3 regions of the Pseudoalteromonas sp. MMG012 genome follow, and region 3 is predicted to be linked to each of the others. Evidence: predicted binding sites of a transcription regulator. Region 3 holds the regulator's gene; each other region holds the start of a gene.
What was found. The regulator FliA, encoded in region 3, starts transcription of late flagellar genes. The targets are predictions, from matches to a motif close to CTAAAGNTNNNNNNNNNNNNGCCGATA.
Positions count from the first base shown of each region.

Region 1: the regulator FliA is predicted to act here: its motif matches at 8,668-8,694, upstream of J8L97_RS03285 (DUF3530 family protein).
Region 2: the regulator FliA is predicted to act here: its motif matches at 2,647-2,673, upstream of J8L97_RS18970 (DUF5610 domain-containing protein).

Region 1 covers NZ_JAGJEF010000006.1:398-10,657, reverse strand. The annotation lists gene rsmA (16S rRNA (adenine(1518)-N(6)/adenine(1519)-N(6))-dimethyltransferase RsmA) at 1-549, opposite strand, end outside; gene pdxA (4-hydroxythreonine-4-phosphate dehydrogenase PdxA) at 549-1,538, opposite strand; gene surA (peptidylprolyl isomerase SurA) at 1,552-2,844, opposite strand; gene lptD (LPS assembly protein LptD) at 2,861-5,107, opposite strand; gene J8L97_RS03300 (phosphotransferase) at 5,197-6,207, shown strand; gene murU (N-acetylmuramate alpha-1-phosphate uridylyltransferase MurU) at 6,204-6,881, shown strand; gene djlA (co-chaperone DjlA) at 6,871-7,710, shown strand; gene J8L97_RS03285 (DUF3530 family protein) at 7,740-8,636, opposite strand; gene J8L97_RS03280 (GGDEF domain-containing protein) at 8,824-9,552, shown strand; gene J8L97_RS03275 (DUF368 domain-containing protein) at 9,751-10,260, shown strand, end outside.
Region 2 covers NZ_JAGJEF010000075.1:19-10,278, forward strand. The annotation lists gene J8L97_RS18960 (RNA-binding protein) at 175-642, shown strand; gene murI (glutamate racemase) at 632-1,420, opposite strand; gene J8L97_RS18970 (DUF5610 domain-containing protein) at 1,494-2,588, opposite strand; gene trmA (tRNA (uridine(54)-C5)-methyltransferase TrmA) at 2,775-3,872, shown strand; gene J8L97_RS18980 (DUF523 domain-containing protein) at 3,882-4,337, opposite strand; gene J8L97_RS18985 (thiol:disulfide interchange protein DsbA/DsbL) at 4,397-5,026, opposite strand; gene J8L97_RS18990 (thiol:disulfide interchange protein DsbA/DsbL) at 5,042-5,665, opposite strand; gene J8L97_RS18995 (serine/threonine protein kinase) at 5,681-6,655, opposite strand; gene ccoG (cytochrome c oxidase accessory protein CcoG) at 6,723-8,150, opposite strand; gene J8L97_RS19005 (hypothetical protein) at 8,432-8,779, shown strand; gene J8L97_RS19010 (hypothetical protein) at 8,791-8,994, shown strand; gene J8L97_RS19015 (UPF0149 family protein) at 9,383-9,976, opposite strand; gene J8L97_RS19020 (type II secretion system protein N) at 9,979-10,260, opposite strand, start outside.
Region 3 covers NZ_JAGJEF010000005.1:40,549-50,808, forward strand. The annotation lists gene flhA (flagellar biosynthesis protein FlhA) at 1-422, shown strand, start outside; gene flhF (flagellar biosynthesis protein FlhF) at 444-1,961, shown strand; gene J8L97_RS02845 (MinD/ParA family protein) at 1,954-2,814, shown strand; gene J8L97_RS02850 (RNA polymerase sigma factor FliA) at 2,841-3,551, shown strand; gene cheY (chemotaxis response regulator CheY) at 3,590-3,973, shown strand; gene J8L97_RS02860 (protein phosphatase CheZ) at 3,993-4,775, shown strand; gene J8L97_RS02865 (chemotaxis protein CheA) at 4,791-6,962, shown strand; gene J8L97_RS02870 (chemotaxis response regulator protein-glutamate methylesterase) at 7,047-8,189, shown strand; gene J8L97_RS02875 (ParA family protein) at 8,269-9,039, shown strand; gene J8L97_RS02880 (chemotaxis protein CheW) at 9,048-9,839, shown strand; gene J8L97_RS02885 (chemotaxis protein CheW) at 9,864-10,260, shown strand, end outside.

The DNA of each region.
Region 1 (10,260 bases), on a different contig from region 3:
CGCGGGTTTGAAACACTCTGGTGGTACATCTATAACAGGCATGGCGTGACAGTAATATTGTGTCATCACACTCAATCGGCCAAAAGCTTTAGAGTCAGGGCTTGCAACCATGCGCTTTACAACTTCTTTTTGAAGCATGAAGTGCATGTGCTCCACATGGTCCGCAAATTCAAATAAATGAAAAAGTAAAGGAGTTGACACGTTATATGGTAAATTACCAAATATTTTCAGTTTTTCACCATCTTGAATAAGCGAAGAAAAATCAAACTTCATTGCATCGCCTTGGTGGACTGTTAGCTTGTCACTCATAAATGGATGTTTTATGAGACGCTCAGCTAAATCTTTATCAAGTTCAACAACGGTAAGTTTGTCACTTAATTCCACCACTGGCTCAGTAATAGCACCAAGGCCAGGACCAATTTCGACTAAGTTGTCTGTTGGCTTAGGGTCAATGGCTGTTACTATTTTGTCGATGATCATGTCATCGTTTAAAAAGTTTTGGCCAAAACGCTTTCGGGCACGATGCCCTAAATGTACTTTATCAGTCATTAATTCTGTGCTTTTTTATGGGCGAGCTTAATTGCTTCGCGGATAGCTAAATCAAAACTACCTACCTCAATGTTACCTGTAGCGGCTAAATCTAACGCGGTACCATGGTCAACAGAGGTTCTTACAAAGGGTAGTCCAAGGGTAATATTAACCGAATTACCAAATCCTTTATATTTTAACACAGGTAAGCCTTGATCGTGATACATTGCAAGCACAGCGTCGGCATTATCTAAATATTTTGCTTGAAATAAGGTATCAGCAGGCAGTGGTCCTATGAGGTTCATCCCTTGTGTATTTAATTCTGTGAGGGCTGGAGTAATCGTCTCTATTTCCTCTCGCCCTAAATGACCATCTTCACCAGCATGCGGGTTTAAACCACAAACTAAGACTCGTGGATTATTAATACCAAACTTACTTTTGAGATCATCGTGTAAGATATTGATAACTTTAGTCAGTCGTTCTGTCGTAACAGCTCTCGATACATATGCTAGGGGTATATGGGTGGTGACTAACGCAACTCTAAGGCCCTCAGTTGCCAACATCATTACCACATCGGAAGTATTGGATTGCAATGCGAAATATTCAGTATGGCCACTAAAAGAAATGCCTGCACGGTTAATAATGCCTTTATGAACAGGTCCTGTAACCACTGCATCAAATGTACCATCCATATTTTTTTCAGATGCAACTTTTAATGTTTCCAGTACATAATTACCATTTTTTTCATCAAGGACACCCGCTTGTACATTACAGCCTTTTTCTACTTGTAAATAATACAAACAGCCTGCTGGTGCAGGCTGTGCCTCTTCATTCGCATTGAATGGCAGCAATGTGATAGGGATACCTAGCTCAATCGCGCGCTTTTCAATAATAGTACGATCGACGACGGCAATAATTTGCGCGGACCATACTTTTTGAGCCAGTTTAATAACCAGATCGGGTCCAATACCAGCAGGTTCCCCTGGCGTAATTGCAATTCTGAGGCACATATTTATATCCATTTTATTCTGTAGGGAATACATCAATATGTGCTTGTTCCCGAATTTCACGCTGCCACTTAAAGCTTTCTTCTTTGAACTTCCTGTTAAATAGTAGCCCGTGAGCACGGCTTAGTTTCGCTTGGTCTGTTTTGTCAGCTGTACGTGTATCTAACAATTGAACTATGTGCCAACCAAATGTACTTCTAAATGGTTCACTGATCTCATTCTTATCTAGTGAAAGAAGGGTGTTTTTAAATGCGGGTACGTAAGTTGTTGGATCTGTCCAATCATATTCGCCACCTTTGAGTGCAGAACCTGGATCTTCGGAGTGCTCTTTTGCCAGTTCTGCAAAGTCAGCCTCACCTGCGCGAAGCTTAGTCGCGAAACCAGAAAGCATATCACGGGCTTTTTCTTCACTGAGGATAATCGAAGGCTTAATGAGAATATGACGTGAGCGTACTTCAGTTGTTTCTACAACTTCACGCCCGCGAATATCTTGTACTTTTAGAATGTGGAAACCGGCACCAGAGCGAACGGGCCCAACGATGGCATCTTTTTTCTGGCCTTTAATTGCCTCTGCAAATAACGATGGCATTTCATTAATGCTCATCCAGCCTAATTGTCCGCCTTCAAGCGCTTTTGGACCACTTGAAGAAGCGATTGCAATACGTTTAAACTCTTTACCGTCGTTTAAAAACTCCATTACGTTATCAGCACGTTCACGCGCATCTTGAATCTCTTCCGGGGAGGCTTTATTTGGAATTTTAACAAGAATATGACCAACGTCGTACTCTTCAGGGGTTCCTGTTTGTTGTTCTAGAATTTTTTGTAAATTAGCAACTTCTTGTGTACTAATATAAATGCGTCGGTCGACATTTGCTCGGCGAACTTGACCAATGGTGATTTCTTTTCGAAGCTCCTCTCTGTAAGCTTGGAAGCTTTCTCCACTGGCTTCTACTGAGCGTCTGAGATCAGCTATAGTCACATTTTGATCCTTAGCGATATTTGATATCGTTTGATCCAGTTGAGAGTCTGAGATCTCCATACCCATGCGCTCAGCAAGTTGTAGCATTAAGGATTGGTCGACTAGTCTGTCAATAGCTTGTACTCGAAGCGTTTTATCGGAGGGTAATTCCGTGCTTTGCTGTTTAGCTTGCTCTTTAACCCGAGCAATAATTTGATTAACCTCACTTTGTAATATGACACCTTCGTTTACAGTGGCAACAATCTTATCCATCTGAACACGTTGAGCCAGTGTTGTGTGACTTATACTGATACCCAATAGGGTAACTAACAATAACTTTTTAAAATTCATAGTAATCTAATATTTATTAATTATTTAAAAAATAAGGTCGACGGTAGCCGAAGATACCTTGTTGTAATCGCTGACTTACAGCATTATTTGATTTGCCACCCAATCCATTTAATACAAAATTAAACCCAATGCTGGTGTCGAATTGTGCATCATCATGTGTAATCGTTTGGTTTAAATCTGTTTCTATGTGTCTTCCACCCGTTATTTGAATAGCCCAACAGCAACTTTCGTATTGTATACCGGCGAAGACTTCGACACTCCGAGAGGCATTTAAGTCTCGGTGATAGCTTGCTATAAATTGCCAATTATCATTGATTGGTAGGCTGCTAAACAGACCAACTTGATCAATTTCATATCCTGAGACACTATTTGCATAACGATGGTTCAATTGTACTAACTTATTATTGTCTCCTCGGTAGTCTAGTGTCGTATGAGACTGAATTAGCTCTTTAGAGTCTGCGTCATACTGTATTCCAGCCGAGAAATACCAACGACGATGCCAATGTACCATGGTTTCCGCTGCAAACAATGCATTGTAGTTGGTTTCTGAATTATTGGCTTGTTCAGTAGGCTTTACATCGTCACTGAGGTAAATTATTTGGCCGATACTGAAATTGAATCTTTCTGTGTTTTTAGTATCAAAAAGGCGTGTTGTGGCACCTAGAGTAAATTGGTTCGCTTGCGCTATCCTATCAACACCTGAGAATCGTTGTTCACGAAATAAGCCAGCAAAGTCATCTTGCATTTTGGTTGTATCAAAAAGACCTATGCTGTCTTGCTCTCTTTTTGGTGTGTACAAATATTGAATTTGCGGTTCTAAAGTTTGCGTGCCACCTTCACTAAAAAATAGCGTGTCTCTTTCCAAATTCAGCTGTGCATGCATTCTTAATTTTGGCATGGTTCGAGTAACAGAATCTTCATACGGTGTATTGTGTAAATCACCATGCTGCTCATATCGTGTATGTAATAAGCTAGATTCAGCTAAGAAAGACCATGCGTATTCTTCAAATGATAGGCTAACTTTTGGCTCTAAGTGCAACCGAGAAGCTTCTGTTATTGTTAGTTCGTCATTCCGAAAATGACTGAACTCACCCAATATAGATAGTTGCAAGTGGTGCCACTGAAAAGGTACTCTGTTTTTCCAAGTTATTTGTGGTAAAGCAGCGTATGACTCTGTGTGGTCGCCTAGTACCTCGAAGCTTTGTAATTTTATATCAGTGATCCAGTCATCGCCGAGGTAGCTGATGATACCAGTACGATACAGTTGAGTATCGGTTTCGTTGGCGTATTTTGAGCCTAAATCGGTTAGATATGCATCATCACTGACATTGGTAATGTCAATATTTAGGCGCCATTGGTCGGTTAAGTAACTCTGTTGCTGCCAATGGACTAAATAACGGCTTTCTAGCTGGGGGTCTGCATCGTCTTTATCTATATACTCAACACCTAAAAGGCCTTGATGTTGTTTGGTTAGGTACCTAAATTCAGAAGTAACTTGGAGCCCTTTGTTTGACATATACCTAGGAGTGAAGGTCGCATCATAATTGGGTGCTATATTCCAATAGTAGGGGGTTGCCATTTCAAACCCGTATCGACCAGAACTGGTCAAAGTCGGAGTTAGTAGGCCAGACTTTCGTCGTTCATCTATGGGAAATGTGAAATAGGGAATATAGATGATAGGTGTATCAAGAATCTTCAAAACTGCGTTGTAAGACTCCCCCCACCCATTGTGCTTAGATAATGTGATAGTACTTGCTTCAATTTGCCAAAAAGGGGCTTCGACTGGGCAAGTGGTAAAAGTTGAATTATATAAACTAATTTCAGATTCTGATGCATATAGCTTCTCAGCACCACCACGACCAATTTGTTGTGTTAATTGATAGTCAGCGCCGAGTAAGCTGATATCATTATTATTTAAATCTGCGTATAAACCGGTGCTATTAACGAGAGTAAAAGCATCTTGATAGACAAGTGGGCCTGTTGCATTGAGCAAACCTCGTTCTTTGTCGATTAAGGCTGAGCTTGCTGATAGATGCATTTTCTGGGTGTTGACATCGACGTTACCTGAAAACTCAGCACTGGCTGTGCCTTGCATTTCAACGTTATCTGCCTGAATATCTATAGCATTGGAAGGCAAAGATTTAAGAGGTTGCCAGTTTGTCGGTTGAAAGTACTGACTGCACTGCATCGGTGTAGAATTTGATATTGCTAACGCTGGTGCGCTACTGAGTGTCAGTGCGACGACCCCCCAAGTTTTACTCATTTATTAACCTTGTTGGCCTAGTATAATTATCTAAGCAAGACATAATAAAGTAAAACTCAGTTAAATACAGTAATTAAGAATGGAATTTTGTGACAAATAATAAAGAAAGACAAACCTATATCGAGCAGTTTCTAGTTGGGTTTTTTAATGATGAAGCATATCGTTGTGAAGTTGTAACCGCAGATGCGAGTTTTCGTCGCTACTTAAGGGTATATCATGGTGAGAAAAGCTACATTTTGATGGACTCAGAGCCCAATAAAGTAGATAACCAGCCGTTTGTAGATCTTAATGCAAATTTTGCCCTCGCAGGCATAAAAGTACCTAAAATTTTAGCGCAAAATATGCCGCATGGCATTTTACTGCTAGAAGACTTAGGCGCAGAGCATTTGGCTGATCATATCAGTGATCCGAGTAGGTTGGAGCACTATATGGCCATTTTAGATATTTTACCATCAATAGCGACAGTCACTAAATCAACGTCTATGAAACCGTATGATGATGGTTTTATAACTCAAGAGTTGGAAATATTTGAAAATTGGTTATTAAATTCTTGGCTTGACTATGAACTCGAAGGCACTGTTAAAGAGCGATGGCAAGAAACGAAATTGTCATTGGTAAGTAGCATAGTAGAGCAGCCAAAAGTCACGATGCATCGTGATTTTCACAGTCGTAATATTATGCGGCATGACCATCAATGGGCTGTGATAGATTACCAAGATGCTGTTCAAGGGCCTATCACATATGATGCTGTATCCTTATTGCGAGATTGTTATTTTAAGTTACCAGCAGATGACTTTTTAATACTTCAAAAATATAGTTATAAAACACTGAAAAAAGCACAGTTATTGGGAGAAATGACATATCTCGAATATCAGTATTATTTTGATTTAACTGGGTTGCAACGGCATTTGAAAGCCGCAGGTATTTTTGCCCGATTATTATTAAGAGATAATAAAGCGGGCTATTTGGACAATATAATACCTACATTACAGTATGTTGTAGAAGTAGCTAAGCGGCATGACAATTATCAATGGCTTGCAACTTGGTTAGTGAGTGAGATAATACCTTTAATTAACAGTCAGCTGAATAAATTTAAATGAAAGCAATGATCCTCGCTGCCGGACGTGGCCAACGAATGATGCCGTTGACAGAAAGCACGCCAAAACCAATGTTGCAAGTCAATGGGCAACCCTTACTGACTTATCATATCAATAGATTAAAACTCGCAGGCATTAGTGATATTGTCATTAATTTAGCGTGGTGTGGCGAGGTAATCGAACAGTATTATGGAGATGGAAGTGAGTTTGGGGTCAAGGTCACTTATTGCTATGAACCCGCTGGAGGCTTAGAAACAGCTGGTGGCATTGTAAATGCGTTGCCTTTGCTAACGGAGAGTGAGGACGCATTTATTGTTGTGAATGGTGATGTTTTCACTGATTATGATGTGGCTGCGTTAACACAATTACAGTTATACGCAGGGGAAGCGCATATTGTGTTGGTAGAAAACCCAGAACATAATCTAGATGGGGATTTCTGTTTGGCAAATCAAATAGTAAATACTCAAAAGTACACCTTTTCAGGTATTGGTTTATATACGCGTGACTTCTTCTCATCCTTGTCGGTAGGTGTTCTTCCTTTAGGTCCATTATTGAGACGAAGTATTGAGACCGGTCGAGTTTCAATGGAATTATATTTGGGTCTATGGTCGGATATTGGCACTCCGCAGCGGTTAATGGAAATAAATAAAAATCAGGAGCAAAACAGTGTGGGGTAAATTATTAGGGGTTTGTTTCGGGTTTATGTTTGGTCGTTGGCTAGGCGCTATATTTGGTTTCTGGCTTGGGCATATGTTCGATAAAAGTTTAAAGCAGGACTTTGATAAGGTGGGCGGATTTCAAGGCTTTTTTAAAGGTGATGATTTGCACCAGCGTCAAGCATTGTTTTTTTCAAGTTGCTTTGCCGTAATGGGCCATATTGCGAAATCGAATGGGCGAGTGAGCGAAACCCATATTAAAGCTGCAACACTATTTATGGACGAAATGGGACTGCACGGGGAAGATCGTCAAGAAGCCCAAAATGCATTTAGGTATGGCAAAGGTAATGATTTTGAATTAAAAGGTGCGGTTAACGATTTTAAAGAGGTTTTTTCTCGTCGTTACGATTTGCTGCAGCTTTTTTTAGAGATTCAAATTCAAATGGTGTTTTCAGATGGTCATTTAGCGCCTCAGGAAGTGCAATTATTGCAAAAGGTGAGTCAATTACTCGGTATTTCGAATACGCACTTTCGCTTTATTTTGAAACGTTATCAAGCCGAATTTAAGTTTCGAGAACAACGCGCGCAACATGGCGATTATCAAAGGCAAAAAGGTTCTCAAACAGCTCCGCAGTCAGAAAGCATAACTCGAATGCAAGCATTGGCTGTTTTAGGATTAACTGAACAAGCGACAGATAAAGACGTAAAACGCGCTTATCGAAAATTGATGTCGCAACATCATCCAGATAAGCTGGTATCCCAAGGGTTGCCTCAACATATGATGGAAGTCGCTAAAAAGAAAAGTCAAGATATTCAAGCTGCTTACGAGTTTTTAAAGCACCCATCCTAGTGTTAGATAAAAACAAGCAGCCTAGGTGGTCATAATTGACGAAGAAAACCGTCAACTTCTTTCCTCAGCCGTTGATGTTGCCTGGTTTCTGTCGTTAATCCAAAGAGCTGGCGTTGTCGATAGTCAAATTTACTATTGCGTTTTACCCACCTTATTCTTTCGGGCATGCTGCGAGTAACAGTAGGGTTATCATTGGTATAAAAGATATCAAGTAAAGGTGGGCTGATCACAGATAGGTTTGCAGGTAAGTGACGCTGCCTGCTGCTATTTGGTAACTGTGCACTAATGGCCACAAAAGCGTCGAGTTTTATGTTGGGTAAATCAGCAAGGTATTCACTAAACACGCCGGCGCTAGTACCTTGTGCAATGACAACAAGCTGTTCTTTCTCTAACATTGTTAATTGTGAATATAGTGCTTTGAAAATGTCTATGAGTTGTGTTTTATAGTCGTCTAGTGAATTCTCAGGGACTCGCTCAGCCAGAAATTTAGCGGGTTTTTGCATTTTTTTTTCAGTACTTTCTTCGCTGACTGTTTCTGTATTACTGGAATTACTTGCGTCATCTTTTGGTAGTGTATCATTAAATGCAATGTCTGGAATTTGTATGGCGTAGGTATCAAACCCGTCATCGGTTAACGCGTGGTGTAGGTAATTGAATCCATTATATGAAAGAGGAGGGTGGCCAATATCAGGAATCAAAATGACAATGCCACGTTTGGTTGAGGCCATATATGGAGAATAAATAGCAAAACTATTCCCTTTTGATGTTTCAATATCAATCAATGCATTTTCGTCGATAAATTTCGTTAAATCTCGTTTTTCTACCTCTTGCTTTGCCTCTGGTATGACAAAGTCTGCTGATGAGGCGCTTTTGCATAGTACTAGTGCGCATATTAATAAGAAAAGGTTTATAATTCGCTGAGACATAATACTTCGTTGCTGCTAGGGTTTGATAAGTTATCGGCATAAGTACGTTATTGTTTAGCAGAACACACGAAAAAATAATAATGTACATTGTTGTATATCGATTTATTCTATGTTTCCATAAACGGTCCTATTGCAAGGTATATAGGCAAGATAGTCATTATATCTGTATTGTTGAGAGAGTTTTTTTATGTTGTCTGGCCGTATTAAGCCTTTAAAAATCAACTACAGGCAAGAGTTATTCATTCTTTTTGTTGTCAATATTCTTTGCTTTTTCATTTTTTCAAGTTATGACACGTTAGAGTGGCTTTATCACTTTTCAAGGTCCCATGAAGATTTAGAGTTAGACGAGTTTATTCCCTTATGCTTTTCACTGACAGTAACCTTCGCCTTATTTTCTTATCGGCGTTGGAAAGAAGCACAATTGTTTTATGTTGAGATTGAATACCTGTCGTTTCATGATAGCTTGACAGGATTATTAAATCGCAGAGGGGCGCAGTTAAAAATGGCACATATGCCACAAATCTACACTGAAGCCGCTGTTGTATTTATCGATTTTGATAATTTTAAACAGATCAATCAATTGTATAGTTATGAAGTGGGGGATGAAATACTAAAGCAAGTTGGTAATGCGTTAATGCGTAATTATAACCACGCAGTACTCGCGCGTTGGGCCGGTGAGGAGTTATTAATAATAGCTCCATGTATTAGCCGTCAAATGCTCCCAAGCTTTGCTGATGAAGTTTATCGATGTATCACTAAAAGCGTTGCACTTTCAGCCTATTCAGTCTCCGTAAGTATGGGGGTAGTATGGGGAGATGCTCAGTCTGATAGTCAGCATTTACTTACGTTGGTTGATGAAGCGTTATTGCAAGCTAAGCGTCGAGGTGGTGATCAAGTTAATGTCTTCGATCATTAATGAGTCGCTCACCTAAAAGTTTGATACATAATTACGTATAGCTTCGCTGTTCGTCGTGCCATAATCAGGATAAGATCTAATTATAATAGTATTTTTCTGCGTTACACTTGCATTTTATTTTATACGGAGAGTTCGTCAGTGACAAAACGGTCTGATTCTAAACGAGACTATATTTTTTTATTTTTAAAAGGCGCAGGCATGGGGGCAGCTGATGTTGTACCAGGAGTGTCGGGTGGGACTGTAGCATTTATTACTGGGATCTATGCTCGGTTTTTAAGTGCGATAAAAAGTGTAAATTTCGAAGCCATCGCATTATTGAGACGGCATGGCGTTAAAGCAAGCTGGGACTATATTGATGGTAGTTTCTTGGTAGCTGTTTTTGCTGGTTTAATAACCAGTGCTGTGTCTTTGGCTAAAGTGATTACTTACTTGTTATCAAATCACCAACTGCTAGTGTGGTCATTCTTTTTTGGCTTGATTTTGGCTTCTTTTATATTTATAGCTAAGCAAGTTAAACAATGGCAGTTAGGTACTATTGTAAGCTGTATTACAGGCGCCATTATTGCTGTGATTATCACATCACTGGCTCCTACCGAAGCAGAGCCACATTGGTGGCTTTATTTTATTGCTGGCGCTATTGCTATTTGTGCCATGATTTTACCTGGAATTTCAGGTAGCTTTATTTTGTTACTATTGGGAATGTATGGC
Region 2 (10,260 bases), on a different contig from region 3:
ACTTGTTCGAACAAAAAAAGCGCAAAGTTCGCAATATTCTCCATTTTCGCTTATTTTTAATGCAGTATTCTTCGTTAATTGCAGTTTTATTATTGCGAAGTTTATATATATCGCTAATATAGCCACTCGTTTTGTTAAATTAATGTTTATCCCCTGTTTATTGGTAGATCAATTATGAAATCATCGGATCAAAAGCCTTTTATAATCACCATTGCACTTGCTGTCTTTGGTTTTCTTACGTTGCAATTTGTTTTTTCTAATATTGCATTAAGCGCACCTATCTTATTTGCTGCTGGTATTCTTCTAGGAGGTTTAGTTGTTATATTTACTTCTAATGAGCCGCAAGAAGCAAAGCAAGAAGTTAAAACTAAAACTCTCTACGTGGGCAATTTGCCTTATAAAGCCAATGAAGGCGTCGTAAGAGAGTTATTTTCAGAACAAGGACAAGTTTTTAGCGTTCGTCTATTAAAAGACAAAAACACAGGTAAACGTCGTGGTTTTGGCTTTGTAGAAATGGCCGAGCGAGATGCTGACAAAGCTATTTCAGCATTAAACGACCAAGAGTTCCAACAAAGAACGCTTAAAGTAAGAGCTGCAAAACAAAAGCAGTACGATGCGGAAGAAGAAGAGGCTAGTAGCTAAGATTTAACTGCAAGATGACACGATCATCAGATCTTATTTTATCAGGAGCCGTTGCATAAAATTGTAATGGCTTTTTTATTCTCTCTTCGCTAGACCCTTTTGTATTATTTGGATGTGCCAAAATAGACAACACACGTCGAGCAATTGCCTCTCCTGAATCCACAAGTTTAACGTTACTGCCATAAAATGATGTCAAAGCAGCTTTTAAAATAGGGAAATGCGTACAACCAAGTACAATGACGTCTACACTCTGATCAATATTGAGTGTTTGAAGTTCAGCAAATACCACATTATTGTCAAGCTCTTGTTGCCAATAAGCAGCTTCGGCTAACGACACTAAAACGGTTGAATGATGTGAGTCAACTTTACAGTTCTGTGCAAACTCCTCTATGAGTCCGTACGTATATGCATTGCTTGATGTTGCGGGCGTTGCCAACAAGGCGATATGCTTTGAGTTACTCAGCAATACACCGGGTTTGATCGCAGGCACGACCCCGACAATGGGAATATTCGTTAACTGACGTGTTGCATTTAGTGCTGCGGTTGACGCCGTATTACATGCAATAACAATGAGATCCACTTGAAGATCCAATTCTTTAATGCGTGTAACTAACGCTGCTAGTCTTGATTTAATAACCGTTTCTGATTGTAAACCATACGGCAATAGTGCGTTATCCATCACATAACTAAATTGTGCATGTGGGAGCTTAGATTCAAGATGCTGTAAAATACTGGTTCCACCAATCCCCGAATCAAATACCAATACATGTGGTGACACAACTATACTCCGCCATTATAAAGTGACGCGCAGTGTGCCACGCACAAAGCAGAAAATGAATCCCTAATTATCGCTAACGCTCTTGGGGCTTATTCAGTTGCGTAAAAAAACCCTCAGCATAATCTAAAAAATTATTAAGCCTATCTTGACCATGATTCATCCATTCCAAAATATCTGGCAGTTGGCTCTCTAATCCAAACGACTTTGCACTTTCATTGATCGTTTCTAATTGTTTATCTAGAGGTTGTAGTGCTTTCTCTAAATCTTTAAGCGGATTACTTTGTTGATATTGGCTAATTGCCGCAGTAGTTTTAGTTTGTCTCAAATCCATCGTAAAATTAGCTATTTGATCACTGCCTATATTCAACTCTTTTGCTTTGTCGAATGCTTCATCATAGTCGCCGCCGAAGAAAGAGTCGCTGACGTCTCGAATATCTTTCATCATCTCATTAATGGCTTTTTGCTCATCTTCGTTCAGATCTCCGTTCACACTGATCGAAAAGCTCACCTCTTGCCTATTTTGCTCAGCATACGCAAAGCCTTCTCGGTTGCCCTCTTTTGCATAACTAGCACCTTGGCTCTGAGAATAAGCGTCACTAAAAGTAATTTGTACTTCATCCCCTTCTGCCGTGGTAAAAGTATAATCAGCTTGGTTTGCTAAACTCGCATATTGCGCTGCACTTACTGACATTTTGTCTGGTTGAGGTTCAAACAATGATTTTTCGAATTCATCTAAGCCATTAAAAATACCCTCTTTAGACTTTGCAATACCTTCGCCAATCTCATCATTAAAAATACTACTTTCTTTTAGCTCATCCGTTGCTTCGTCTATGCCCATCAGCACACCTTTGCGCGCCTCCCCTAGCATATTTCGTAGTTCGTCATCGTCTTTACCGTCTGCTTTAGCTTTATTAACTGCGCCTTTCACAAAATCCAAAACATTTTTGACAATCGACTCAAAGTCAAACAGCGGCTTCTCTTTTTCGGGTTTTTTCTCAATACCAAGAGCTTCAGCAAGCTTGTCGTCTAAAAACTTTGCAGCCAATTTACTTTTATCTCCAGAGTAACTATCTGCATTATTCTGAATGGTCGGCATAAATGGTTTGCTATTACCTGCTCTAAACGAGCTAGCAGGGTTAAGCAATTGATTAAGTTGTCCTATTTTCATGATGTGGCTCCACACGGTGAAACTAGTAGGCTAAAAGAGCCAACTACAATGCCTTTATTATCGGCAGGTTTAAATAAAGCTTAAGTTATTTAGTATAGAAAGTAAGCGCGTTTTTCGCGATACACTGGACAAATCTCTAACGGTGCCTAAAATAGCGCGTCTCTATATAGTAAGGTAATTCTGATCATGGCCATCATAACAATTGATACTTCCACTTATGCCCAGCAACTTGAAGAAAAGCAGCAGCGCATTTCTCAACAATTCGCGCGTTTTGATGCTCCTGATTTAGAGGTATACGATTCTCCGAAAACACAGTATCGCCAACGTGCTGAATTTAGAGTATGGCATGAAGGTGATGATCTATACCACATCATGTTTGATCAAGCGACGAAACAGAAAATACGCGTTGAACAATTCGATCCAGCTGCCCCCCTTATCAGTGAGCTAATGTCCGTTATGATGGATAAATTACGTCACAATGAAATACTGCGTCGTAAGCTGTTTCAGATTGATTACCTATCTACGCTAAGTGGAGAGATTCTCATTAGTTTACTTTATCACAAACCACTAGACGAACAGTGGCAAGCAGCAATGGAGACGCTACGGACTGAATTAAAGCAAACCTATAAAGTTGATTTTATTGGGCGTGCGAGAAAACAAAAAGTGATCTTCGAACATGATTATGTGACCGAACAATTAAACGTCAATGGACAGACCTATACCTACCAACAAGTTGAGAATAGCTTTACCCAACCTAATGCCGTTGTGAATGAGAAGATGCTCGCCTGGGCACAGTCACTCTGTGTACCATTAGAGAACGATTTACTTGAGTTATATTGTGGTAACGGGAATTTTTCGATTGCTCTGGCTGGTAGTTTTAATAAAGTGCTCGCAACAGAAATATCTAAACCGTCAGTTCACTCAGCACAATTTAATATTGCCGCAAATAAGGTAAACAACTTGGATATCTTACGAATGTCTAGTGAAGAATTTACCCAGGCGATGAAAGGCGAGCGTAGTTTTTCGCGATTAAATGGCATTGAACTTAAAGATTACAACTGTCAAACAATCCTAGTTGACCCACCCCGAGCTGGCATGGACGAACTAACCTGCCGTCTTGTCGCCAATTACGACAATGTGATATACATTTCATGTAACCCAGACACACTCGAACGTGATTTAGAGTTACTCTGTGAAACGCATAGTGTTTCGCGTATCGCTATTTTTGATCAGTTTCCATACACCCATCATGTTGAGTCAGGTGTATTTCTACAACGTAAATAAGCGCTTTCATTAAAGTGATCTCAGCGCTTTGCTCAATGCTGGGATCTGCTCCTCACTAAAAACACGAATACCATTTTGCTCTAAGAGCTTCGCAGTCCAACCCATGCCTGCAACTTTATTACCTGTAAACGACCCATCATAAATCGTATTTCTACCGCATGATGGGCTCGACTCCTTCAACAAAGCAAAACGTATATTGCTTGCTAAACAGTGTGCTAAAGCCAATTTTGCACCTCTTACAAATTCATCTGACACGTCAACTCCTGTTACAGTAATTATCTGTGACATCAAAATTTCGGCTGCGTCTCTAGGAGTAGGTAACCCACCCGCCACCTCTGGACAAAATGATACCACGCGTTGTTGCTCACACAGCTGAGATATAAACGGGTCGCTCAGCCGCTGTGCCTGACCATCATATCGAACCGGCTGCCCAAGCAAACAACTCGACACCAAAACCTTTTCCATCGTGACTCTCCTAAACAAAAAACCCCGCTTATGCGGGGCTTTTTAAGTCTAACAAATATTTACTTTGCAGCAAGGTAATTGATTAGTTCACTAATTTGCTCTGGTGTGGTTGTTTTAGACTCGCGTAAACGCAGCTTATATTTACCATTAACAATAAAAGTAGGAACGCCAGTCAAAGCACGCTTATCTTGCATTTGCTTTTGCATTCTGACCATTTTCGATGCTTTTGTACGTACCGAAAAGCTCTTATACAGTTTATCAAACTTCTCACCATCAACGCCTTGCGCGACAAAAATATCTTTCATATCAGCAAGTTCATTAATTTTACCGCGCGTACCGTGTAAATGAGTGAAAATAGCAGTCACGATTTTATCTTTTTGTGGCAGCACCTCTGCGGTAGCTAACGCATTGCTCATAATTTTCTGCAATTTTTCATCTCGCGTACCAACAAAGTCAACATGGCTTTTTTTGAACTTAACACCTTCATTTAGTTTCGGCTTAACTTTAGCAATCAAGGGTTCAAATGCATTACATGCTGGGCAATAGAACGAAAAGTACTCCGTTACTTCTGGTTTTTTAGTACCGCGTTCTGAGATCACTTCATAATGAACGCCCTCTTCAAATACAGCCGCATTGGCCAGCATAGGCATCATCATCGCTATCGCTGCCGCTTTAATTACTTTTAACATTAAATTCTCCAATCCTTATTTTTTTAATAAGTGTTTTACTAAGTCATTTAATTCGTCTTGGCTTTGTAACTCACTCACATTAATTTTATATTTATCATTTACTATAAAAGTAGGTACACCTGTTAGCGCTCCCGCCTTTGAAAACTTTTCTTGTGCATCTTGCATCGCTTTTTCTTCACTGATCACTGGCATGGTTGCTAATGCGGCGTCAAACTGTGCGCCCGTAATGCCATTCACCTCTAATAACTTCTTTAAATCAGTAATGTTATCTAATGGCACTTTTTTCACATGAATACTATCGAACAGTTTCGCAGCAATATCATCACCCTTACCGGCATTTTTAGCCACAATGTAGGCATAACTTAAGTTACTTTGTACGTCTGCAGACAAGCCGCCAAGGAAATTTACATGACTTTTTTCAAACACAGCCCCTTTTGGTAAATTATCCGCTAAAGCCTTCGCTACAGGTTCAAAACGAAAACAATGAGGACAATAAAATGAGAAAAATTCTGTTACCTTTGGTGAGGCACTTTTTTCAGTAGTCAGTGTTTGGTAATGTTTACCATCCGTAAAATCGGCTGCCATAACAAATAAGGGCAAACAAAATAATAATACTGCAAATTGTAATTTCTTTAACATCGGTCTCTCTCAAATTTATGGAATTAGTTTTATAGCGGGTTCATTTAATACCGCATATTGTTCTTTTAACGCTAAGACCTGCTGCTCCCAGTATTTGTCTGTAGCAAACCACGAAAAGTTCCGTGGAAATGCAGGATCTTGCCATCGAGTCGCAAGCCAGCCCATATAATGCACCATTCGCATCGCTCGTAAAGGTTCAATCAAACCTAATTGACGGTGATCAAAACTTTGAAATTCTTCATAGCCACACAGAAGTGTATCTAACTGCATCGCTTTTTCTTGTCTATCTCCATTTAACATCATCCAGAGATCTTGAATCGCTGGACCTTGTCGACAATCATCTAGGTCGACAAGTAACAATTTATCATTTGACCACAAGATATTGCCAGCATGACAGTCTCCATGCAAACGGATTTGGTCAGTTTTATAATATGTTTGTTCCGTTTTATCTATCAGCTGATCTAATATTGTCAAAAAAGGCGTTTCCATATATTTTGACAACAACTGGCTAGATAAAATAGCCTCTCGGGCATGATGTAAATAATCTTGTGTGTTAACTGTTGGCCTATGAGTGAATACATGATTTCCTGCAACACTATGTAAACGACCAATATAGCGCCCTAGCATCTCAAGCTGATCTAAGTTATCCATCTCAAATTGTCTCCCCCCCACACTTGGAAACAGCGTAAAACGGTAACCTTGATATTCAAATAAACTGGTGCCATCTCGCACAATTGGCGCAACAACAGGAACTTCAGCTTCAAGTAGATTAAGAGAAAACGAGTGCTCCTCATGTATTTGCTCGTTAGTCCAACGCTGGGGTCGATAGAACTTAACAACATAGCGGCAATTATCATCTGCTTTAAATTGATAGACTCGATTTTCGTAGCTGTTCAATGCTAACAAACCCGATTCTGGATAAATGCCAATGCTTTCTATCGCATCGAGAATTAAGTCTGGTGTTAAGTTGGCAAAGCTAAATTCACTCATAGTACTCTCAAATATTAAAAAAGCGGGGTTAACCCCGCTTTTAACTCATACTAGGTAGTGTACTGAATTATCTTCCTTTAAAGAAGTTAGTCTGTTGTGATAACTGCTGTTCTGGGTTATCTATTGGCGCAATAACGAATGTAAACTCTGTTACTGGCTTGTTTAAGTCATACGGATCAATGATCACTGATAAAGGTAAATTCATAGAACGGCCCGCTTCGACATGAAGTGATAATTTGCCAATTACTTGGTAATGACTGAGCCCTTTAATCTCGACAGTATATGTTTGCGCGGATTGTGCTTTATTAATTACTTTTAGTGTGTAGGTATTTTCTACTAAGCCATCAAAGTTAACCCGATAAAGTTGATTTCGATCACGGATAATATCTAGCTCCATCGGTTTGCGCATAGCAATATTCATCACTAATGCTGCACATAAAACGATGAGGATGAGCAAGTACCCAACCAATTTCCCTCTGATGGGCTTAGTGCGTTCCGCTGAGCTCTCTAAATTCCGCTCTGTTGTGTAAGAAATAAGACCCGGAGCGTAGTTCATTTTTTCCATTACACCATCACAGGCATCTATACATGCCCCACAATTGATACACTCATATTGCAACCCGTTCCGTATGTCTATACCTGTTGGACAAACTTGTACACACAAATTACAGTCAATACAGTCGCCAAGTTCTAACTCCTTTGGATCTTGCTTACGAGAACGAGGACCTCTCGACTCACCTCTGGCTTCGTCGTAACTTACCGTGAAAGTATCTTTATCAAACATCGCTGACTGAAAACGTGAATAAGGACAAATATGTAAACACATAATTTCTCTCATCCACCCTGCATTGCCATAAGTGCAAACCGTAAAAACAGCAATACTCCAAAAGGCATAGCTGCTTGCTGTCAGCGCCAATAACTCAGGTAATAACGTACGAATAGGCGTAAAGTAGCCTGCAAAGGTAATTGCGGTATACAAAGAAAACAGCACCCAACTAATATGCTTAGCGGATTTTCGCCAAAATTTATCAAAGCTCATTTCTCGTTGATCGAGTTTTTTACGCTGATTAGCTTTGCCCTCAAACTTTTCCTCAAACCAGATAAAAATGAATGTCCATACCGTTTGCGGACATGTATAACCGCACCATACGCGACCATAGAAAGTCGTGACCAAAAACAAAGCAAATGCGGCAATCATTAAAATAAAAGCCAAAATAGTTAAATCTTGGGGGAGCAGTGTTAAACCAAAAATATTGAACTTTTGCTCAAACAAATCAAATAATACCGCTTGCTGTCCATGAAAGCTGATCCACGGTAACACCATAAATGCCAGCATGCCAATAAACCCGATTCTTTGCCGTAGTAACTGATGTAACCCTTTCACCGCACGTACATAAATACGATTACGAGGGTTGAATCTATCAGGTTGGAGGTCATCCGGTTTCTGTATTTTGACCTCGGATGGGATATTCTTAATCTTTATTTGCTTGTCCATCTAAGCTCCTTAAGCCGCTACGATCGACAGGTTACTTGCTACAGTGACCCTATTATTCATATGGATATTATAAGCAAGCTTAGTAAGTTATGGATACAAAATCACACAAGAATCTCTAAACTGAGCAACACTTTACGATAAAACGATGCGCTTGGTGGTTAATTAATAAATAAAATGGCATTATTTGATCCAGTCTCTGAGTACTAAACTTGCTTTTAAAAGCAGCATTTTATTACACTAATAGCCGCAATTAAGCTATCAAGATCAAGGTTACTACCGTTATGAAGAAATTTTTACTACTGGTGATCATTATATTAGGGCTATTTACCATTGATCACCCGTCAATTAAAGGACCTCGCGACACACTACTAAATCAAGGGATAGATGTATTAAGCGAGTCCAGTAAAATAACACGCAGCCCTGCGGCACAACAAGCAAGAGAAAGCGTTACACGCACTGTCTCTCTAAGCACTCAAGAACAAAATTACATCAATGAAGCACTGGCCACCGATGAAAAATTACGTGAATTTCATTTACGTTATTGCGAAGAAAATGACGTCAACCTTGACTTATACGCGCCTACTCTCATGCAGGTATGTAACGTTACTAGTGATATATTGAATAAATAAAAAGGCAGATAATGGACTTTAGTCAATTAAATAAGCAGCGCGCACACTCTTTCGATAAGCAACGCACTATTCTAAAAAAGCTGGGGAAAGGTAAAACTATTTTATGTGAAACGTGCCAACAGCCATTAACGCTTGATCTGGCGACAAGTAACACTCAACAGGGCATTATTTGCTGCGCTCGAGGCTGCACACATATTGAATTAGAGTTAGGTTAGTTAACCTCAGCTCTGGATAAGCGAATTTGCCCAATAAAGCTATTTTTCTCACTCTCGGCGTTGCTTTCAGTTGTAATAGCCCGCTATTACTGCATAAAAGCGCCTTGATATTGAACAAAATATCATCATTGGATTGTACGTAAGTTGGTTTACAAAATATTTCCTATTCCAAAACCCTTATCCAAACCTGAGGTTATTCAGCTCTGGATAAGCGAATTTGCCCAGTAAAGCTATTTTTCTCACTCTCGGCGTTGCTTTCATTTCTAATAGCCCGCTATTACTGCATAAAAGCGCCTTGATATTGAACGAAATACCATCATTGGATTGTACGTAAGTGTGTTTACAAAACATTTTCTATTCCAAAACCCTTACCCAAACCTGAGGTTAGTTAAAAGTCATTCTCAGAGTCATATAAACCACTACTTATTGCAGTGGCTTCAATTAACTGTGCATAGCCACCCGCAAACTCGCCCGCCAGCTGCATTTGTTGTTGGATAAATAATGTCATATCGGTATGTGTTTGCTGACAATATGTTTTGACTTGCGACTCTTCTAAGGTAAAAAAGCTCAGTTGCTCAGTAGACATTTGTAAAGCTTGTTTCAGCTCTTCACTGACTTCTTGGGCATGTATGAGTCGCTCATAATAAGGGGTAACCCCCAATAAAAACCCTCGACTCCATTGCTGACAATCAAGGTAATGAGTGTCTTCATGCCACTTTAAACAAAAGCAATCGCTATAAACCTGCTCACTAATGTCATGATGTAATGCCATTAATGCAAAGACCACGTCTTCAGAAATCGCATCATCTTCGGCGGTTATTACCTTCATCCATTGCTCAACTTCCGTTGCATCTGGTGAGCAAATTTGAGCAAAAAAATAACCAGCCACCTGTTCTAAATTAAATGCCGTATCACGCGTTGAAAAATACTGATTTAACACCGCTTGTTGCTGTGCAGTATATTTAAAATCAATGCCATCCATAATTATAAGTTCACCGGATAACGGCCATCAGAGTCTGGTCTACCAAGAAACTTTACCGCATCGTGCACTTCTTTTGGTAAAGAGGCCTGTGGCTTTATATTTCCTGCTACACGGAACTGAAAATGCTCTGCAAGTGTCGCATCTGCCTGTAAGCCTAGTGAATTATCTGGATCAACCAAAACCGAAATATTACCTGATTTACAACTCAAAGACCCGCCTAAAGCTCCAATGTCAAACCAACCACTGAGTCCTTGTACGCTAATACCAGGACTACGGATCTCGCC
Region 3 (10,260 bases):
CAATAATTCAAACGCTCGTAGAGTATGGTCCTCGTAGTCAAGACCCAGATGTACTCACCGCGGCTGTACGAATCTCGTTACGACGATTGATTATTCAAGATGCAGTAGGAGCTGCGGAAGAAATCCCTGTCATAACATTGGCGCCTGAGTTGGAACAGATGTTGCATCAGTCACTTCAGAACGCAGGTGATGAAGGGGCAGGTATCGAACCAGGCCTTGCGGAGCGGCTTCAAGAATCGTTACGAGAAGCGCATCAAACGCAAGAAATGTTAGGTGACCCGTCTATTTTATTAACCTCAGGTATGTTGAGAAGTGTGCTCTCAAGATTTGTTAAACATACAATACCTGGACTTCGAGTGATGTCATATCAAGAAGTACCAGATGAAAGGCAAATCAAGATTGTGAGCTCAGTTGGACAATAATAGGACTCAAGGGGTTGTAACATGAAAATTAAACGTTTTTTTGCTAAAGATATGCGCACAGCATTAAAGGAAGTCAAAGAAGAACTTGGCGTTGATGCTGTAATCATGTCAAATAAAAAGTTGGCAGATGGTGTTGAGATCGTTGCAGCGGTAGATAATGACCGAGAACTAGTGAAACAACCTCAGGTTTCAGAAAATCTAGCAGAAACGGTTACGCAACCGCAATCACAACCGCCTAGATTTATACGTCCAGAGCCTCAAAGAGCACGGCCTGAGCCACAAGCTCAAGTTGCAGATAGCTTGCAAGCTCTGTTAGAGCGCCAAGCACCTCGTCCCCGTTCTCCTGAGTTGGCATCGATGTTTTCGCAATCTGGTATTGATACAGACCAAGTATTCAATAAGCATGCAGAAGTCGGTGGTCAATATGGTTCAATGGGACAGCGTCAAAGCGCGCCGACTCAACAAAGTCATGTTAGACCAACGAAATCAAAACCAATGGATATTTCAGCTCGTCACACTGAAAGCAACGCTGATTGGAAGTTTGAGGATGAATTAGAGTCTGGATTTGGTGATGATATAGTTAAACAGTCAGATGAAGTCCAGCCAGACGAAATGACGTCAATGCGCGAAGAAATGAATGCAATTCGTCAGTTGTTAGAGCACCAAGTTTCCGGATTGATGCAACAAGATATGGCACGCAGAGATCCTACTAGAGCCTGTTTAATTGATCGCCTGCAAGGTATGGGGATTGATTCAGAGGTTGCGGAACAAATGGCGTGTTTTATTCCAGATGATGTTTCGCGCAAAGAAGCATGGAATGCATTGCTTAATATGGTCGTAAACCAAATGCATACAACCAATAATGATATCTTACGCCAAGGTGGTGTTTATGCGTTAGTTGGTCCAACTGGTGTGGGTAAAACAACCACTGTGGCAAAACTTGCGGCATTAGGCGCACAAAAATATGGAGCTGACAAAGTAGCGCTAATTACGACAGATACGTATAGAATAGGTGCTTATGAGCAGTTAGCGACATATGGCCGGATTATAGGTTGTCCTGTAAAGCAAGTAAAAGATGCCAATGAATTAGCAGAAGTTTTATATCATTTACGCAATAAGCGTCTAGTATTAATAGACACAGCAGGAATGAGTCAAAGAGATTTGCGATTAACAGAACAATTAAATACTTTAATGCGTAGTGCAAGAGTTGATATTAGAAGTTATTTAGTATTAAGTGCGACTTCACAGATGCATGTTTTACAAGAGTCGGTCCGTCACTTTCAAAAAGTAAATTTAAGTGGCTGTATTTTCACAAAACTTGATGAATGTCTAAGTTTAGGTGAGATTATCAGTATTGCGATTCAAAATCGCTTGCCAATAGGGTATCTTACTAATGGTCAACGGGTGCCAGAAGACATTCGAGTGGCAAATGCTCAAAAGTTAGTCAAAAAAGCTGAGCAATTGTATTTAAAGAGAATAAAAGCACAACATTCGAGGCGCGAAGCAGTGGCGTCTCAGACAGTAGGAATGTATGATTAACACAGTTTTAGATCAAGCAAGTGGCCTGCGTAGGATGAATCAAAATAATAACCATGGTGTTAAAGTCATAGCCGTTACTGGTGGTAAGGGTGGCGTGGGTAAAACCAATGTGTCTTTGAACACGGCTATAGCGTTAGGTCAACAAGGTAACAGAGTATTAGTTTTAGACGCTGATTTAGGGTTGGCAAATTGTGATGTCATGTTGGGTCTGCGTGTCGAAAAGAATTTATCTCATGTTTTATCGGGCGAATGTGAGCTAGATGAGATTTTAGTTGAAGGGCCAGCAGGCATAAAAATAGTGCCTGCGACATCCGGCTCACAGAATATGGTTGAGCTTACACCGGCAGAGCATGCTGGGTTGATCCGGGCATTTAGTGAGTTAAATACTGAATTTGACATTTTAATTGTAGATACTGCCGCCGGTATCTCGGATATGGTGCTAAGCTTCTCTAGAGCAGCACAGGACGTAATGGTCGTTGTATGTGATGAGCCAACGTCCATTACAGATGCTTATGCATTGATTAAAGTTTTAAGCAGAGAGCATGGCGTTTACAAATTTAAAATAGTTGCGAATATGGTGCGTAGTTTAAGAGAAGGCCAAGAGTTATTTGCTAAACTGTCTAAAGTGACGGATAGATTCTTAGATGTGGCACTTGAGCTTGTTGCAACAGTTCCGTATGACGAAAACATGCGAAAGTCTTCGCGGCGTCAAAAAACAATTGTTGAGCTATTTCCTAAGTCTCCAGCCGCGGTTGCATTTCGTGGGCTGGCAAGCAAGGCCGCTAAATGGCCTATACCACATCAGCCATCAGGGCATTTAGAGTTTTTTATTGAACAACTTGTCAATGGGTAACTATGGCATCATCGGTGAGTAAAGCGATGGGGTATCAAACAACAGAACACTTGAGCATGGTGGTTGAACGTCATGCATCACTTGTAAAAAAGGTGGCATGCCATTTATTGGCAAGGCTACCTGCAAATATTCAATTAGATGATTTAATTCAATCAGGTATGATTGGTCTCATCGAGGCGTCAAAAAACTTTGACGCCAGTAAAGGGGCAAGTTTTGAAACATTCGCGGGTATTCGGATCCGGGGCGCGATGTTGGATGAAATCCGCCGAGGCGATTGGGCTCCACGTTCTGTTCATAAAAACAGCAGGACGGTGGCTGAAGCGATATCTTTCCTTGAATCTGCGTTGGGAAGAGAACCAAAAGATATTGAAATTGCTGAAAAACTTGATATTACGTTAGATGAGTACCATCATATTCTACATGATGTAAATGCGAGTAAAATTATCGGTATCGAGGATTTAGGCGTTGATGAAGACGTGATTACTCCTGCAAACCATGATTTATCGCTAGACAAACCTTTTAATAACGTTAAAAATGAACGTTTTAATGAATCGTTGCTGACAGCGATACAATCGCTACCAGAAAGGGATAGTTTAGTACTCTCTCTTTACTATAACGACGAAATGAATTTAAAAGAAATAGGCCAGATACTTGATGTTAGTGAATCTCGTGTTAGCCAAATCCATGGGCAGGCAATGATAAAGCTCAAAGCTAAAATCAATGACTGGGTCAATTAGAGTAAAAATAATAGGTTGAAACCTCACTGGAGGATGTTTTGGATAAAAACATGAAAATTCTCGTGGTTGATGATTTTTCTACAATGAGGAGAATAATCAAAAACTTACTTAGAGACTTAGGCTTTACAAATGTACAAGAAGCTGATGATGGAAGTACGGCGCTTCCTATGCTTCAAAATCAAGAGTTTGATTTTGTTGTAACAGACTGGAATATGCCAGGTATGCAAGGAATAGATTTATTGCGTGCAATTAGGGCTGACGATAGTTTAAAGCACATACCTGTTCTGATGGTAACAGCAGAAGCGAAAAAAGAGCAGATAGTAGCTGCTGCGCAAGCTGGTGTAAATGGATATATAGTTAAACCGTTTACTGCAGGAACGCTAAAAACTAAGTTAGAAAAAGTGTTTGAACGTTTAGGTTAACAATAAGAAGGAGAGGCTTATGTCAACGCCTTCTGTGCCTCAAATCACCCTTGAGCAAGCTAAACAACTTGTTGTTTATTTGGAACAAGGTGAGCAAGATAAAGCAGACCAACTTATACTGGATGCTGCGAATAAAGAACAGTCCGAGTTGTTTGCGGAGGTGGGTAAATTAACCCGTCAATTGCATGAGTCTCTAAAAAGTTTCGAACTCGATACTCGCCTTGCTGATTTGACGACTGAAGCCATTCCTGACGCTAAACAACGTTTAAATTATGTCATGGAAATGACTGAGAATGCAGCTAACAAAACAATGGATGCAATAGAGGCTAGCTTACCTTTAGCGCAACAGTTAGGTGACGAGATCTCAGAGATAAAGCCTACGTGGGATCGTTTAATGAGCCGAGATATCCAACTCGGTGAATTTAAAACGCTTTGTCATGACCTAGATCGTTTTATGCAGGGCTCTCAAACTCGTACTGACGAGTTACAGGGCCTGATGACTAACGTGCTAATGGCACAAGATTATCAAGATTTAACCGGTCAAGTTATTCGCCGTGTTATTGAACTTGTCAGGGAAGTTGAAGATAACCTTATCCATATGCTTACCGTTTTTGGTACGACTGATGAACTACCAGCCCAAGAAAGTGACGTAATCGCTGAGCAAGCGGTAGTTCAAGCAACTGAAGTAGACATAGATGCTATATCAGGTCCCGAAGGCCCCATATTGGATGCGGATACTCGCGATGATGTGGTTTCTGGGCAAGATGAAGTAGATGATTTATTGTCTAGTTTAGGCTTCTAATAGGAGAGTAGGTACATGAGCTTTGAAGTCGATGAAGATATCTTACAAGACTTTCTTGTTGAAGCAGGAGAAATTCTAGAGCTATTATCAGAACAACTGGTAGAACTGGAGAACAATCCTGAAGATAAGGAGTTATTGAACGCCATATTCCGAGGTTTCCATACTGTCAAAGGCGGAGCCGGCTTCTTAAGTATGACCGAACTCGTTGATGCATGTCATGGTGCTGAAAATGTGTTTGATGTATTAAGGCAAGGGCAAAGAGGCGTTAGCTCCGAATTGATGGATGTGATTCTACAGTCATTAGATACCATTAATGAGATGTTTGGGCATATTCAAAATCGTGAAAAACCAGAGCCTGCAGACCCTCAATTATTAGAGACGTTACATCAATTAAGTCGACCAGAATCAGAAGATGAAGCGCCAATTGTTGCAACCGAGCCCGAGCCGGTTAGTACACCACCTGTCGATGATGTGTTATTTGAGGCGGACTTAGCGCCTGCTACAGAAAATGATGGTGGTATTGATGAGATATCAGAAGATGAATTTGAAAATTTATTGGATGAACTTCATGGATCAGGGCAAGGACCAGCTCCTACTCCAGCGCCAGCGCCAGCTGCGAGCAGCAGTGATGGTGATATAAGTGATGATGAATTTGATAGTCTACTAGATGAATTACATGGCGTTGGTAGTTTTGGTAATATAGAGGCGGAATCATCAACTACAGGAAATTCGTCACCGCCAAGTGCGGCTGTCGGAGGTGATAACGCTGACGATGAAATCAATGATGATGATTTTGAAGCATTATTAGATGAACTTCATGGCAAGGGGGGGGCTCCACGTTCAACAGAGTTAGAAGCACCTTCTAAACAGAATGAATCTATACAAAAACCTGAGCCTCCAAAAGCGGCTACGCCAGCACCAACGCCAAAACCAAAACCAGCACCGAAACCAGTTGTTAAACTTGAAGCTAAGGCTGCGCCAGCGAAAGCGCCAGTGGCTAAAAAACCAGCTGCTGCGCAAGCAGAAACAACTGTACGAGTGGATACAAAACGTTTAGATCAAATCATGAATATGGTTGGTGAATTAGTTTTGGTTAGAAATAGGTTAGTGAGTTTAGCTAACAATACAAATAGTGAAACTATGGGTAAAGCTATTTCTAACTTAGATGTTGTTACTGCTGATTTACAAGGCGCGGTAATGAAAACTCGGATGCAGCCAATTAAAAAAGTGTTTGGTCGTTTTCCTCGCGTTGTTAGGGATTTAGCTCGAAGCCTGAAAAAAGATATTAATTTAATTTTGGAAGGTGAAGAGACTGATTTAGATAAAAATTTAGTTGAAGCGTTAGCAGATCCACTCGTTCACTTAGTGCGAAATTCAGTCGATCATGGTATTGAAATGCCAGATGTTCGTGAAGCAGCAAACAAGCCAAGAACGGGTACGGTTACGTTATCAGCCTCCCAAGAAGGAGATCATATATTGTTAACCATCAGAGATGATGGTGCAGGTATGGATCCAGAAAAGCTTAAGAAAATAGCGATTGGGAAAGGGGTTATTGATTCTGATCAGGCTAGCCGTTTATCTGATACCGAAGCGTATAATTTAATTTTTGCACCAGGGTTTTCAACGAAAGAAGAAATATCTGATATATCAGGCCGTGGCGTTGGAATGGATGTTGTAAAAACTAAAATTACTCAGCTCAATGGTTCCGTGAATATTCAATCGGAGCTTCGTGTTGGCACTATTTTAGAAATCAAAGTACCACTGACGCTAGCGATACTACCAACCTTAATGGTTGTTGTAGGTGAGCAAACTTTTGCATTACCTCTTGCTGGTGTTAGCGAGATTTTCCATTTAGATTTAACAAAAACGAATATTGTCGATGGACAGCTGACTATCATCGTGAGACAAAAAGCTATTCCACTGTTTTATTTGGAGCATTGGTTAGTAAAAGGCGCAGATACAACGACCAGAAAAGCGGAAGGTCATGTCGTTATAGTGCAAATAGGTACGCAGCAAGTTGGATTTGTTGTTGACTCTTTGATTGGCCAAGAAGAGGTGGTAATTAAGCCTCTCGACCAATTGCTGCAAGGTACTCCAGGTATGGCTGGCGCGACAATAACCTCTGATGGTGGTATAGCGTTGATCTTAGATGTACCAAATATGCTGAAACATTACGCTGGTCAGTAACCGAGTTTGTAGATTACAGTTAAATTGATTGAAGTGGTGCTAGTGCACCACTTTTCAGATCCGCAGAGAAGAATGAGCGTGCCAATGGCAGTTAAAGTATTAGTAGTAGACGATTCGAGCTTTTTTCGTCGTCGTGTCAGTGAAATATTAGAAAAAGACAGTGATATCAAGGTTATTGATTTTGCTGTTAATGGACAAGAAGCAGTAGAAAAAGCTGCAAAGCTTCGACCTGACGTCATCACAATGGATGTTGAAATGCCAGTAATGGATGGGATAACCGCAGTTAAAGCGATTATGAAAGCGAGCCCGACACCAATATTGATGTTTTCATCTTTAACAAGAGAAGGTGCTAGTGCAACGTTAGACGCTTTGGATGCAGGTGCGCTAGATTTTTTACCGAAAAAATTTGAAGACATAGCACGTAATAGCGGAGAGGCGATTAAATCTTTACAGTCAAAAGTTAAAGAGATTGGCCGTAGGCGGGTTCATCGTGTGGCACCAACAACAAGAGCGCCAGCGACTGAGGGGAGTAGTCGATTAAATTCGAGGCCTACGACATCAGCTAAACCAGTAATAGCACAGCCAGATAGGAGCTTTAGTCGAAGCTCTTCGCCAACGACGACTTCGACAAGTGTAAAAGCATCAGGAAAACGCTACCAGTTAGTTGCTATTGGTACTTCAACAGGAGGACCTGTTGCTTTACAAACTATTTTAACTCAACTCCCTGCTAATTTCCCGCATCCAATTCTGCTGATTCAACATATGCCTGCAGCGTTTACCCCAGCTTTTGCTGGGCGTCTTGATAGTCTTTGCAAGATAAAAGTACAAGAGGCTAAAAATGGCGATAGACTCGTTCCTGGTGTCGCTTATTTAGCGCCTGGTGGACAGCAGATGATGGTGGAAGCCAGAGGCGGCTCTAAAACATTGAAAGTATTTGAGGATGAGAGTCCTAGGATTACTTATAAACCGAGTGTAGACATTACTTTTGCTAGTGCAGCTAAGGCATACCAAGGGGATGTATTGGCCGTAGTTTTAACAGGTATGGGGGCCGATGGTCGGGATGGGGCAAGAATGTTAAAACAAGCAGGTTCTACTATTTGGGCACAAGATGAAAAAACATGTGTTGTTTACGGTATGCCTCAAGCTGTTACTAATGCTGGTTTATCAACTGAGAGTTTAGCACTCCAAGATGTTGCGATGAGAGTTGCAAAAGAGGTAGGGTGCTAATAATGTGCGAGAAACAGCGTACGTAATGGGCAATTAATTTATTGTGAATAGGCATCGCGTTTAGGAATAGACATATATTGTGAAGATTTGGACAGTCGCAAATCAAAAAGGTGGGGTAGGGAAAACCACTACCGCAGTGAGCTTAGGTGGTATACTCGCATTGCAAGGAAAGCGTGTATTATTAATAGACACAGATCCGCACGCGTCACTGACTTATTATTTTGGGATCGACTCAGAAGAGTTAGAGGTGAGCGTTTATGATATTTTTGCGCGAGGCTCAGCGATGCAAAGTGAGGAAATTTTGCAAGCGTTGTGCCCTTCTACAATTGATAATCTGGATATTTTGCCCGCAACAATGGCAATCGCGACATTAGATAGAAGTATGGGCAATCGCACGGGGATGGGCTTGGTGTTAAAAAAAACGCTGGCAAAAATTAGCGAGCATTATGATTATGCTATTTTAGATTGCCCCCCTGTATTGGGTGTTTTAATGGTTAATGCCCTTGCTGCAAGTGAGCGTATACTTATCCCAGTACAAACAGAGTTTTTAGCATTAAAAGGCTTAGATCGTATGATGCGTACCATGGAATTGATGCAAAGTTCGCAATCCAAAGATTATCAATATACTATTGTGCCTACAATGTATGATAAAAGGACTAAAGCATCATTAGAAGCTTATAAATCACTATTAGCCAATTACAAAGAATATGTATGGCCAGGGGTTATCCCCGTAGATACTAAGTTTCGCGATGCTAGTTTGGCGCAGCAAGTACCAGTGGAGTACTGTCCTAAATCCAGAGGTGTGTTTGCATATCAAGCGTTGCTAGAGTATCTGCATCAGGCAAAATAGAGGTATAAATGAGTAAGCATTTATTTGCTAATGAAAAAGTCATGAAGCAATATTTAGGGGCTTTACTAACGGAAGAACCTCTTCAAGAAGAAGAACTTGCACCTGTAGCTAAATTATTAGAGCAAGTACAAAGTGTAGATGAAGTTGTTACTGAAATTGAACCGACCTCAACGAAAGTTGCAACACAGACAGCGGCAGAAGTTGAAAAGGTAAGGTCAGTTGAAATAAAGGTTGAACCTCAAGAAATCGTTGAGCTACAAGCAAAAAATCTTGAGATACCAGAAAATAATACTATTATCAAAGAAGCAGCTGACACAGTAAATCATGCCGTGAGTGCTCGAGATGCTTATGGAGAAGACGAGTTTCAAGCACTATTTTTTGAAGTTGCTGGATTAACACTCGCTGTACCGTTGAAATCTTTAGGCGGAATTCACCAATTAGGTGAAATAAATCAACTTTTCGGAAAACCTAAATGGTTTAAAGGAGTGATGTTAAACCGCGAAGAAAAGCTAAATGTTGTAGATACAGCTCGGTGGGTTATGCCGGAAAAGTTTACACCAGAACTTGAGGAGCGTTTAGATTATCAGTATTTGATAACTCTGGGCGATAGCCCATGGGGCTTATTGGCTGAGAGCCTAGTTAATAATATTACGTTACAACCAGATGATGTAAAGTGGCGCACGAGTGACAGCAAACGACCTTGGTTGGCAGGTGTTATAAAAAAGAAAATGTGTGCCTTAATTGATGTCGATAATTTAAACCGCTTGCTTGAGCAAGGCCTCGATAGTCGAGAGCAGTAACTAAGATCTTTATGGAGTAAAACCATGAGCCAAGATAGACTACTTTCTGCAGACAAGAATGCTGATAGTAACGATGAAGTTCTTCAATGGGTAACTTATAAACTCGAAGACGAAACGTATGGTATTAATGTAATGCAAGTACAAGAGGTATTGCGTTACACAGAGATAGCACCAGTGCCAGGTGCACCAAGCTATGTATTAGGTATTATTAATCTTCGTGGTAATGTTGTTACGGTTATTGATACTCGCGCTCGCTTTGGATTAATGAGTGCAGAGGTAACAGATAACTCTCGTATTGTAATTATTGAAGCCGAAAAACAAGTAATTGGGATTTTGGTAGACAGTGTTGCAGAGGTTGTATACTTGCGAAGCTCTGAAATTGATAGTGCGCCCAATATAGGTACTGAAGAGAGTGCTAAGT